One region of the Pseudoflavonifractor sp. An176 genome, then DNA from elsewhere that is predicted to be linked to it. Evidence: a T-box and tRNA genes for the amino acid it is inferred to sense, from the RefSeq annotation. Region 1 holds a T-box; the other regions hold tRNA genes.
The links. The T-box of region 1 lies ahead of B5F12_RS08125 (glycine--tRNA ligase). A T-box ahead of a tRNA ligase gene usually reads a tRNA of that ligase, here a tRNA-Gly.
Positions count from the first base shown of each region.

Region 1 (3,259 bases):
TCTACGGCATTTCCATGGAGAACCACGCCCCCTATGACAAGAAGAAGTACGACGCCCAGGAGCTGACGGTGGCCTTCCAGTCCGACCTCAAGGGTCAGGCCCAAGAGATGTTCCAGGCGGTGGTGCAGGGCACCCACGACGCCAGCGAGGCCCTGGGGCAGCTCACCGACTACTTCCGGGACCAGGCCGAGCCCACGGTCATCGTGTTCTTCGGGGACCACCGACCCGGAGTGGGGCTTCTGGATGGGGGCACGGTGTACTCCAAGCTGGGGCTGTGCTCCTCGGATTACAGCCGCTGGTCCACCCAGGAGATGAAGGAGCTGTACTCCACCGACTATCTCATCTGGTCCAACGACCCGGCCTACCTGCCCAGCCAGCCCGGGGAGCGGGTGGACCGGGGGTCCAACTACCTGGGGGTGGATTTGCTGAATCTGGCGGGGGTGGAGAAGCCGGTGTACTGGAAGCTGCTGCAAAACCTGTCCCACACCCGGCTCAACGACACCTGGGTGTATAGTTTGGCCCAGGACGGCACCCTCACCTACAAGCACCCCACCACCGGGGGCGACGGGGAGAAGCTGGATTTGCTGAGTACCCTCCTGGACGACACCTTGTACGGGGACCAGGTGGCCACCCCTGTGCTGAGGGCGAGGAGTCAAATGAATAGTGATGAATGAAAAATGAAGAATGCAGGCCCTTGGATTGGCCAGACTCCCGGTGACCCGTTGTAGGGGAGGGGCTTGCCCCTCCCGAATCCCCCGGGGCAATACCAGGGTAACCACGGGCCGGGCAAGCCACGGCCCCTACCACAGCACCACAGGGGGTGAGTCCATGCTTCCGGCGGCGGGAACGCCGCTTCTCCATGGTAGGCCCGGACATGGAAACCACCTAGCTGTAGGGCCAGCTGCCCAGGGGGGCCTGGTATAGTGGCAGGAACAGGAGCCACAGCAAGGGTGACGGGCCGAACATAGGCTTGACGCAGTTTCTGCCTCGTACCCCAAGGGGGGTCCTTAGGGGGGAACGCCCTAAGCGGGTTTTGGTTTCTTTTGCCCGCTCAAAAGAAACCCCCAGCGGGTAGCGTCCCCACCAGGCTGGCAAGCCTGATACAGGGACCGTGGAATGCTCCATTCTTCTGTGATGGTTGATGCCAGGATGGGACAAATCCCGTCTTGACACCTGGGGAAAAACGTGATACAGTGGCTCCAATATGCGAAGACGGAGATAAGTACCCAGGTGTGGAAGGTATTTAAGAGAGAGGATGGTCGGTGCAAATCCTCACCTTTGCCCTGTGGGAAGGCCCTCCTGAGCTGTGACCCCAACGGGAGACCCTAGTAGGCGTCACCGGCCCCCGCCGTTACCGGGTGAGAGTGCGCACATACCCTGTGCGAATTCAGGTGGAACCACGGACATTTTGTTCGCCCTGAGCCGCTGGCTCAGGGCGTTTTTCTTTGGGTCAACACCGAACCCGTTACGCCTAACGGCTCAGACGGCACCTCGCGCCAAAATTTTCCGTGATATTTTGCAAAAATACTCGCCAATACACAAAGTATTGCCTGCGCTTTTTGCTGCATCTGACGAAAAATTTTCTGGTGCGATCTACCGCCTGAACGGATTCGATGCTGCCCCTTGAGCCAGCGAGATATGGAAGGTAAAAACGAAAAAAGGAGTGTCATACATGAAGAACACCGAGAAAACCATGGAGAAGATTGTAAACCTGTGTAAGGGACGCGGCTTCATCTTCTCCGGCTCTGAGATCTACGGCGGCCTGGCCAACACTTGGGACTACGGCCCCCTGGGCGTGGAGCTGAAGAACAACGTCAAGAAGGCCTGGTGGAAGAAGTTCGTCCAGGAGAACCCCTACAACGTGGGTCTGGACTGCGCCATCCTCATGAACCCCCAGGTGTGGGTGGCCTCTGGCCACGTGGGCGGCTTCTCCGACCCCCTCATGGACTGCAAGGAGTGCAAGGAGCGCTTCCGTGCCGACAAGGTCATCGAGGACTGGTGCCAGGAGAACAACTTCGAGCTGGGCAAGCCCGTGGACGCCATGAGCCAGAGTGAAATGAAGGCCTTTGTGGACGAGCACCAGATCCCCTGCCCCTCCTGCGGCAAGCACAACTGGACCGATATTCGCCAGTTCAACCTGATGTTCAAGACCTTCCAGGGTGTCACCGAGGACGCCAAGAACACCGTGTATCTGCGCCCCGAGACCGCCCAGGGCATCTTTGTCAACTTCCAGAACGTCCAGCGCACCACCCGCCGCAAGCTGCCCTTTGGTGTCTGCCAGATCGGCAAGTCCTTCCGCAACGAGATTACCCCCGGCAACTTCACCTTCCGTACCCGTGAGTTTGAGCAGATGGAGCTGGAGTTCTTCTGCACCCCCGGCACCGAGCTGGAGTGGTTTGCCTACTGGAAAGACTTCTGCCACAAGTGGCTGCTGGACCTGGGCGTGAAGGACGAGAATCTGCGCCTGCGTGACCACGACCCCGAGGAGCTCTCCCACTACTCCAACGCCACCACCGACTTCGAGTTTGTCTTCCCCTTCGGCTGGGGCGAGCTGTGGGGCGTGGCCAGCCGCACCAACTTCGACCTCACCGCCCACCAGAACACCTCCGGCAAGGACATGACCTACTTTGACCAGGAGAAGAACGAGCACTATATCCCCTACGTCATCGAGCCCTCTCTGGGCGCGGACCGTGTGACTCTGGCCTTCCTGGTGGACGCCTACGACGAGGAAGTGGTGGGTCAGGACAAAAACGGCAAGGACGACGTGCGCACCGTGCTGCGCCTCCACCCCGCTCTGGCCCCCTACAAGGTGGCCGTGCTGCCCCTGTCCAAGAAGCTGTCTGACAAGGGCCGTGAGATTCAGGCCGAGCTGTCCAAGTACTTCATGGTGGACTTCGACGACGCCGGCTCCATCGGCAAGCGCTACCGCCGCCAGGACGAGATCGGCACCCCCTACTGCGTCACCGTGGACTTCCAGACCGTGGGCAGCGACACCGAGGAGGCCGACCACGCCGTCACCATCCGGGACCGCGACACCATGGAGCAGGTGCGGGTGCCCATTTCTGAGCTGAAGGCCTGGCTGGACGCCAAGCTGGCTTACTAAGACAGGCTATTTGATTGAAAAGACCGGGAGACGGTGCCGTCTCCTGGTCTTTCTTTTGGAAAAGCCTGTGCTTCTTCCCTGTGTGCGCCGGGGTGCAGCGCCCCTGCCAGGGACGCTCCGCTGGGCCCGATTTCTCCCCGATGAGAAATCGGGGAA
Region 1 is NZ_NFKO01000017.1:27,286-30,544, forward strand. Features, by position in the region: gene B5F12_RS08120 (LTA synthase family protein) at 1-674, shown strand, start outside; T-box leader at 1,201-1,423, shown strand; gene B5F12_RS08125 (glycine--tRNA ligase) at 1,673-3,103, shown strand.

Region 2 (3,259 bases), on a different contig from region 1:
ATGAAAACGTCCGATGCAGGAATCAGCATCGGACGTTTTTTTCTCGGTCAGTCCGTGACCTGTTTCATGTTGGGGTAGACCTGATGAATCCGCTCATCGGGGTAGTAGTGGTCCAAAAATTCGGTGAAGCCGTTGGTGGGGGCGTCAGGGGCCGATTGGCGCTGTTGATACCGGCCCAGAGCCAGGGCGGAGATGGCCATATTGAACACCATGAACACAACAATCACCCAGGTGAGCACTTTGCCCGCTTTCATGGGGATGCGCTCAATGAGACGGGACAGGCGGGGATAGAGGACCTTCATCCACACGGCGGCGGCAATGCCCCAGAAGAAGCAGTAGAGCAGATTGATGCGTCCGGCCAGGTTGAAGGGGATGTGGCTGTAATCCCAGAACACGGTGCCGAAGACCAGCTCGGTGAAGACACTACACACATATTCGTACACACCACCCACAATGGTGCCGGCAAGGAAGAGGTAGCCCTCGCTCTTGTCTTTGTACCGATAGAGCAGGGCGGTGAACATCACAGCGCCCAGACCCCACACAATGCTAAAGGGGCCGTAGATGAGACTGCTGCGACTCATCCAGATGCCCATGGTGGCCCGGCAGAACAGCGTCTCGATGATATCGCCCAGCAGGGCGGCAATGAAGAAAATCCAAATCAGCTTGGTGGGAGAACAGCCCTGGGCAAACACGGTGGGCTTGGGCTTTTGGGAGGGGGCGGCCTGCTCCAGATTGGGGAAGGCGTGGAGCATACGGGTCTGGACCCGCCGGGTGATGGCGTGGCCGAAGAGAGCGGTGAGCTCCTGGAAGTCTCGGGACAGCTGTTCCAGACGGCGGATACGCACGCCCATCTGTACCGTGATGCCCAGAGAGAGGGCCAGGTCCAGGGCGACCAGTCCCAATCCCACCAGAACCAGGATGCGGGACAGCAGGGGAGGGAGGTCACCCAACACCAAGGCTAGAAGGGGGTTGAGAAAACTCACACACAGCCATGCGCCCACACCCAGCACCAGCAGCAGGGGCAGAGAGATGTACCCGTGGAAGTGGAATTTGTGGTCGGAGAAGTCCCACCATCTGCGGTGGAGCATGCGCTCCAGAGCGACACCGGTGGTAATGACCAGAATGCCGGACAGAACGCAGGAGCCCAGAATAAAGAACAGGGGACGGTGGGTCAGTTCCGAGAGGAACACCGTGGAGAGTACCGCTCCAATGCCGTAAATGGGGCTGACAGGAAGGTTGAGAAAGCCTGGGTTGACAAAGGAATGTTTTTTGATGGCACAGAATGCCACGCTGATACACCAGCCTAGAATGGAATAGATGAGAAAGAACCAGGCCAGTTGGGAGAGTGAGTATGTCATGAAAAGCTCCTTTCGGGGTTGTTCTGAAAAAGACAAAAACTCACCACAGTATTGCTGATTACTGGGGTGAGTCAAAAAATATGCAGCATTGCGGGCTGATGGGAGATCAGCGCTGGCTGGGCACGGTGCGATCATCACCGAAAATCATATCATCCACATCAGGCTTGCGGGGATATTCTTTCACAAGTTTCACCTCTTTTCTCTTGCGCTGTTGTACATTATAGCAACATGTACCGGAAAAGTAAAGGGTGGAATTGTAAAATACAAATAAAGTTTTGGGCAAGGTGTAGAAAAATAGGGGAAAAACGGGAAGGGGGGAGAGAAAAAATGCTTGCAATTTCTCAGGGGGTGTATTATAATAAGCTTCACCGAGTTAAAATATGCGGGTGTAGTTCAATGGTAGAATGTCAGCTTCCCAAGCTGAACACGGGGGTTCGATTCCCCTCACCCGCTCCAATGAAAAAGACACGCTTTTTAGCGTGTCTTTTTCATTGGGAGCCATAGGCTCATTTCAATGCTCGGCGGAAGTGAATTCCGCCTGCGCCAAGGTTTTCGCCCAGGCGAAAACACTTGTACGGCGCACCAGCGCCGCCCGGCTTTGCGGGACCCTGTACTTATAATTATAAAAATGCCTGGAGAGAAGCCCTCTCCAGGCGTTTTTGGGTCTTACTTTAGAAACACCAGTTCATAGCTGCGAGAGCCGATGCCGATCTTTTCAGCGTGTTCCAGACAGGTCTTGTACTCCGAGTCGGGGGTGCTGTTTTCAAAATGATCGTGGTGGTCACAGAAATCCGGCTTGGCCATGTTGTCGCTGAGCTGGCTGTTGGGCAGGGGATCGCAGGCCAGGCAGGCGTCCACACAGGCCTGGTCCAGGGCCAGGGGATCAAAGGAGGCGAACATGCCGATGTTGGGGAGGATGGGGGCGTCGTTCTCGGCGTGGCAGTCACAGTTGGGGCTGACGTCCACAATGAGAGAGATGTGGAAGTTGGGACGGCCGTCCACCACTGCTTTGGCATACTCCGCCATGCGGCAATTCAGGTCCTTCACAGCGGCCCAACTGGAGAAGTCGATGGCGTCAAAGTTGCAGGCACCGATGCACCGGCCACAGCCCACGCAGTTCTCGGTGACAATGTGCATCTTCCGGGTGGTCTCGTCAAAGGCCAGACCCTGGTTGGCGCACTCCTTCATGCAAGACTTGCAGCCCACGCACTTGTCCTGGTGTACGGAGGGCTGACCGTTGTGGTGCTGCTCCTTCTTACCGGCCCGGGAGCCGCAGCCCATGCCGATGTTCTTGATGGCGCCGCCAAAGCCCGCCATCTCATGGCCCTTGAAGTGGTTCAGAGAGATGAACACGTCAGCGTCCATAATGGCTCGGCCGATCTTGGCGTTTTGGACGTACTCTCCGTTGACGGGGACCTCCACATCGTCGGTGCCCTTCAGACCGTCGCCAATGAGGATGGGACAGCCCACAGTCATGGGGGTGAAGCCGTTTTCCCAGGCGCAGTACAGGTGCTCCAGGGCGTTTTTCCGGCTGCCCACATAGAGGGTGTTGCAGTCGGTGAGGAAGGGCTTGCCACCCAGCTCCTTCACCACATCAGCCACAGCTTTGGCGTAGTTGGGGCGGAGGAAGCCCAGATTGCCCAGCTCGCCGAAGTGCATCTTGATGGCCACGAACTTGTTATCCATGTCGATCTCGCCAATGCCTGCGGCCCGGATGAGCCGCTTGAGCTTGGTGGGAAGGCCCTCGCCCAGCTTGGTGCGGAAATCGGTGTAGTAAACGTTGGCTTTTTCCATACCTCATTGCTCCTTGTCTCGAAATAGGGTGAAAGTCATGTAAGAACAGTATAGCGGAGCCAGGAGAATTTGGCAAGAATCATCCGGGAAGGCTTTGAAAAGTTAGG
Region 2 is NZ_NFKO01000002.1:117,364-120,622, forward strand. Features, by position in the region: gene B5F12_RS02005 (putative ABC transporter permease) at 48-1,358, opposite strand; tRNA gene B5F12_RS02010 (tRNA-Gly) at 1,741-1,814, shown strand; gene B5F12_RS02015 (DUF362 domain-containing protein) at 2,025-3,152, opposite strand; gene B5F12_RS02020 (ABC transporter permease) at 3,255-3,259, opposite strand, start outside.
Region 2: it has a tRNA-Gly gene. The T-box ahead of B5F12_RS08125 (glycine--tRNA ligase) is inferred to sense a tRNA for this amino acid. The anticodon was not compared.

Region 3 (3,259 bases), on a different contig from region 1:
ACCCGGTGGGGCTGGTGTATGTGGCGCTGGCCACGCCGGACGGCTGTGAGGCGGTGGAGCTGCACCTGGGGGGCGCTGCCCAGCGCCGGGACCGAGTGCGGACTCTGGCGGCCAATCATGCCCTGGATTTGGTGCGGAAATACTGCCTAAAAATGAATCATGAAGAATGAATAATGAAGAATTGTGGTGTGCCGCGTAGCGGCACGGATTGCAATGGAAAAGGCCCGGCGCATCTGCGCCGGGCCTTTTGCGGGATAAGAAAAAATGGAGATATACCCAAACAGGTACATCTCCATACCATGGGGCCCCGCAAGGCGGGGCGGCGCGGGTGCGCCGTACAAGTGTTTTCGACTGGGGCGAAAACCTTGGCGCAGCCGGAATTGACTTCCGGCGAGCATTGAAATAACCTACGGATACCAAATGAAAACGGCCTGACCTAAGTCAGACCGTTTTTATTTGGAGCGAGTGACGAGGCTCGAACCCGCTTCCGTACCCACAAAAGCCACGGGCTTTTGCGGGGCCCCCAACCTCAGATTTCAAGTTAAGGTGGAGGTAGCGAGTTCCCAAGACAAGAAAAATGGAGACATACCCGAACAGGTACGTCTCCATTTACATGGAGCGAGTGACGAGGCTCGAACTCGCTACCTCCACCTTGGCAAGGTGGCGCTCTACCAGATGAGCTACACTCGCAACGACAAAGGGTATGATACCAGAGGGAAGAGGATTTGTCAAGGGTGAAATGAAAAAAGTGTGGAGCGGCAGACATTCCCGGCGGTGGGAACGCCGCGCACCAGGGTGAGGCCCTGGAAACAAAGGCATAGTCTTACAGAGAAGGGGGCGCTTCCCATAGACTTGCCAGGCCATCTATGTGACCCCGCCGGGGCCAGGGCCGACGGTGGGAATGACGCAGTTCCAGTCTCGTACCCTAGGGGGGTACTTAGGGGGGAACGCCCTAAGCGGGTTTTGGTTTCTTTTGCCCGCTCAAAAGAAACCCCCAGCGGGTAGCGTCCCCACCGGGCTGGGAAGCCTGAACTATGCTGTTTAGAAGAACAATCCCTTTACACAAGGGAGCCGATGGAGGAGGGCGAGTTCACCAAGACATGAAAAATGGAGATATACCCGAACAGGTACGTCTCCATGGGGCCCCGCAAGGCGGGGCGGCGCGGGTGCGCCGTACAAGTGTTTTCGCCTGGGGCGAAAACCTTGGCGCAGCCGGAATTGACTTCCGGCGAGCATTGAAATAACCTACGGATACCAAATGAAAACGGCCTGACCTAAGTCAGACCGTTTTTGTTTGGAGCGAGTGACGAGGCTCGAACCCGCTTCCGTACCCACAAAAGCCCATGGCTTTTGCGGGGCCCCCAACCTCAGATTTCAAGTTAAGGTGGAGGTAGCGAGTTCGCTAAGACAAGAAAAAATGGAGATATACCCAGATAGGCATATCTCCACACTATGGAGCGAGTGACGAGGCTCGAACTCGCTACCTCCACCTTGGCAAGGTGGCGCTCTACCAGATGAGCTACACTCGCGACAACAAAAGGGATGATACCAGATATCATCCCTTTTGTCAACACAAAATTCAAAGTTTCTCGAAAAAACGTTTCCTTATTCCTCCCCGTTTTCCCGACAGGCGGGATAGAGAGAGGTGGACCAGGTATAGCCCTGATCGGTCATCTGCTGGTCGGTGTACAGCTTCAGGGGCTGGTCCGGGTGGAGGGACTGGGCCAACAGGTGGCGATAGCCGTGGTCGGTGGCCACAATGAGCCATAGGGTGCGGATGGAGTTCTGAGAGCCCAACACCATGGTGTACTCCATCCCCGCCTCTTGCAGCAGGGCCTCCAGGCCCAGCAGCAGCCCCTGGTCGCTGGCGGGCTTGCCGGACAGGGCGTCCAGGGCGGTGAGGGAGCCGGTGGTGGAGGGAGCGGCCACGCTCTGGACCAGGCCGGTGAGCTGTTCCAGGGTGTAGGGGGTCTGGGCGGACTCCTCCAGCAGCTGGCCCGCCAGAGTCTCCAGAGACTTGGCGTATTCCTCCAGGTCAATCTGGGTGTCCGGCCAGGTGAGGGTCAGCTCCACAATGCGCTGGGCCCCGGATTCGGGATAGAGGGACGCGGAGATTTTGGGAGGCTCCAAAGCGGTCTGGGGGTTGCTGTAAAAGGCCAGCCAGAACAGGGATTCCACGGCGGCGGCGTCTCCAGAGAAGTAGCTTACCCGGGAGATGCTCTGGGACTGCCGGGTGGAGATGACCCGGGTCAGCTCGCCCCGTAGCCCGGAGAGGCCCGCCACAGACTGAATGGAGGACACCACCTGAGCCGAGCGAGAGTAGACAATGCGCACATCCACCTCGTAGTAGGTGAGAATGCGGGTGCTGTCATACTTCATGGAGCGCACCGAGAACACCCCCAGGGGGTCCTCGGTCATGACCTCGTTGCAGGCGCGCTCCAAGTCCGACTCCACGTCCCCGGCGTAGTTGTACAGCCGCAACGTGCCGTTGGTGGAGTGCTGGTTGACGAAGTAGAGCAGGGCGTTGACCAGGCCCTGATAGTTCTCCACCCGCAGGATGGAGGAGTCCTCCGTCACCGAGTAGTCCAGGTGGGTGGCGGAGGAGACGTAGCTGCGCTCCAGCATGGCGGTGCAGCCGGACAGGGTGAGGGCGGTGGCAAGGCCCAGGGCCAGCAGTCGTACTTTCATGAGTCTCCCTCCTTTGCCCCAGGTGGGGCGGCTTAGAGTCCGTCGGAGTGATACACCTGGAAGCCCTCGCCCAGCACCTCATGGGCGTCGCAGACGATGAGGAAGGCGTTGGGGTCCAGGCCTTTCACGGCGGACTTGATGGTGGCGATCTCCCGCTGCTTGAAGGCGCACAGGAGCACCTGCTTTTCCGCCCCGGTGTAGGCGCCCTGGCCGTGGAGGATGGTGACACCCTTGTCCAGGTCCTCCACCAGGGTGCGGCGGATCTCCTCGTTGTGGTCGCTGATGATGTAGGCCACCTTGGCGGTGTCCATGCCGTAGAGGACCCCATCCAGAGCCAGGGTGGAGATGTACAGGGCCACCAGGCCGTAGAGGGCGGTGTTGATGGTCTGGAAGGCCAGGGCCACGGACACCACCACGATCAGGTCCACGGCCAGCAGCAGCTTGCCCATGGGCAGCCACTTGAACACCAGCTTCAAAAGCCGGGCGGCCAGGTCGGTGCCGCCGGTGGTGGCGCCCTGCTGGAACACAAAGCCCAGGGACAGGCCCATGAGCAGGCCGCCGAAGATACACG
Region 3 is NZ_NFKO01000027.1:7,984-11,242, reverse strand. Features, by position in the region: gene B5F12_RS09585 (competence/damage-inducible protein A) at 1-170, shown strand, start outside; tRNA gene B5F12_RS09580 (tRNA-Gly) at 615-690, opposite strand; tRNA gene B5F12_RS09575 (tRNA-Gly) at 1,454-1,529, opposite strand; gene B5F12_RS09570 (hypothetical protein) at 1,606-2,688, opposite strand; gene B5F12_RS09565 (YitT family protein) at 2,721-3,259, opposite strand, start outside.
Region 3: it has a tRNA-Gly gene. The T-box ahead of B5F12_RS08125 (glycine--tRNA ligase) is inferred to sense a tRNA for this amino acid. The anticodon was not compared.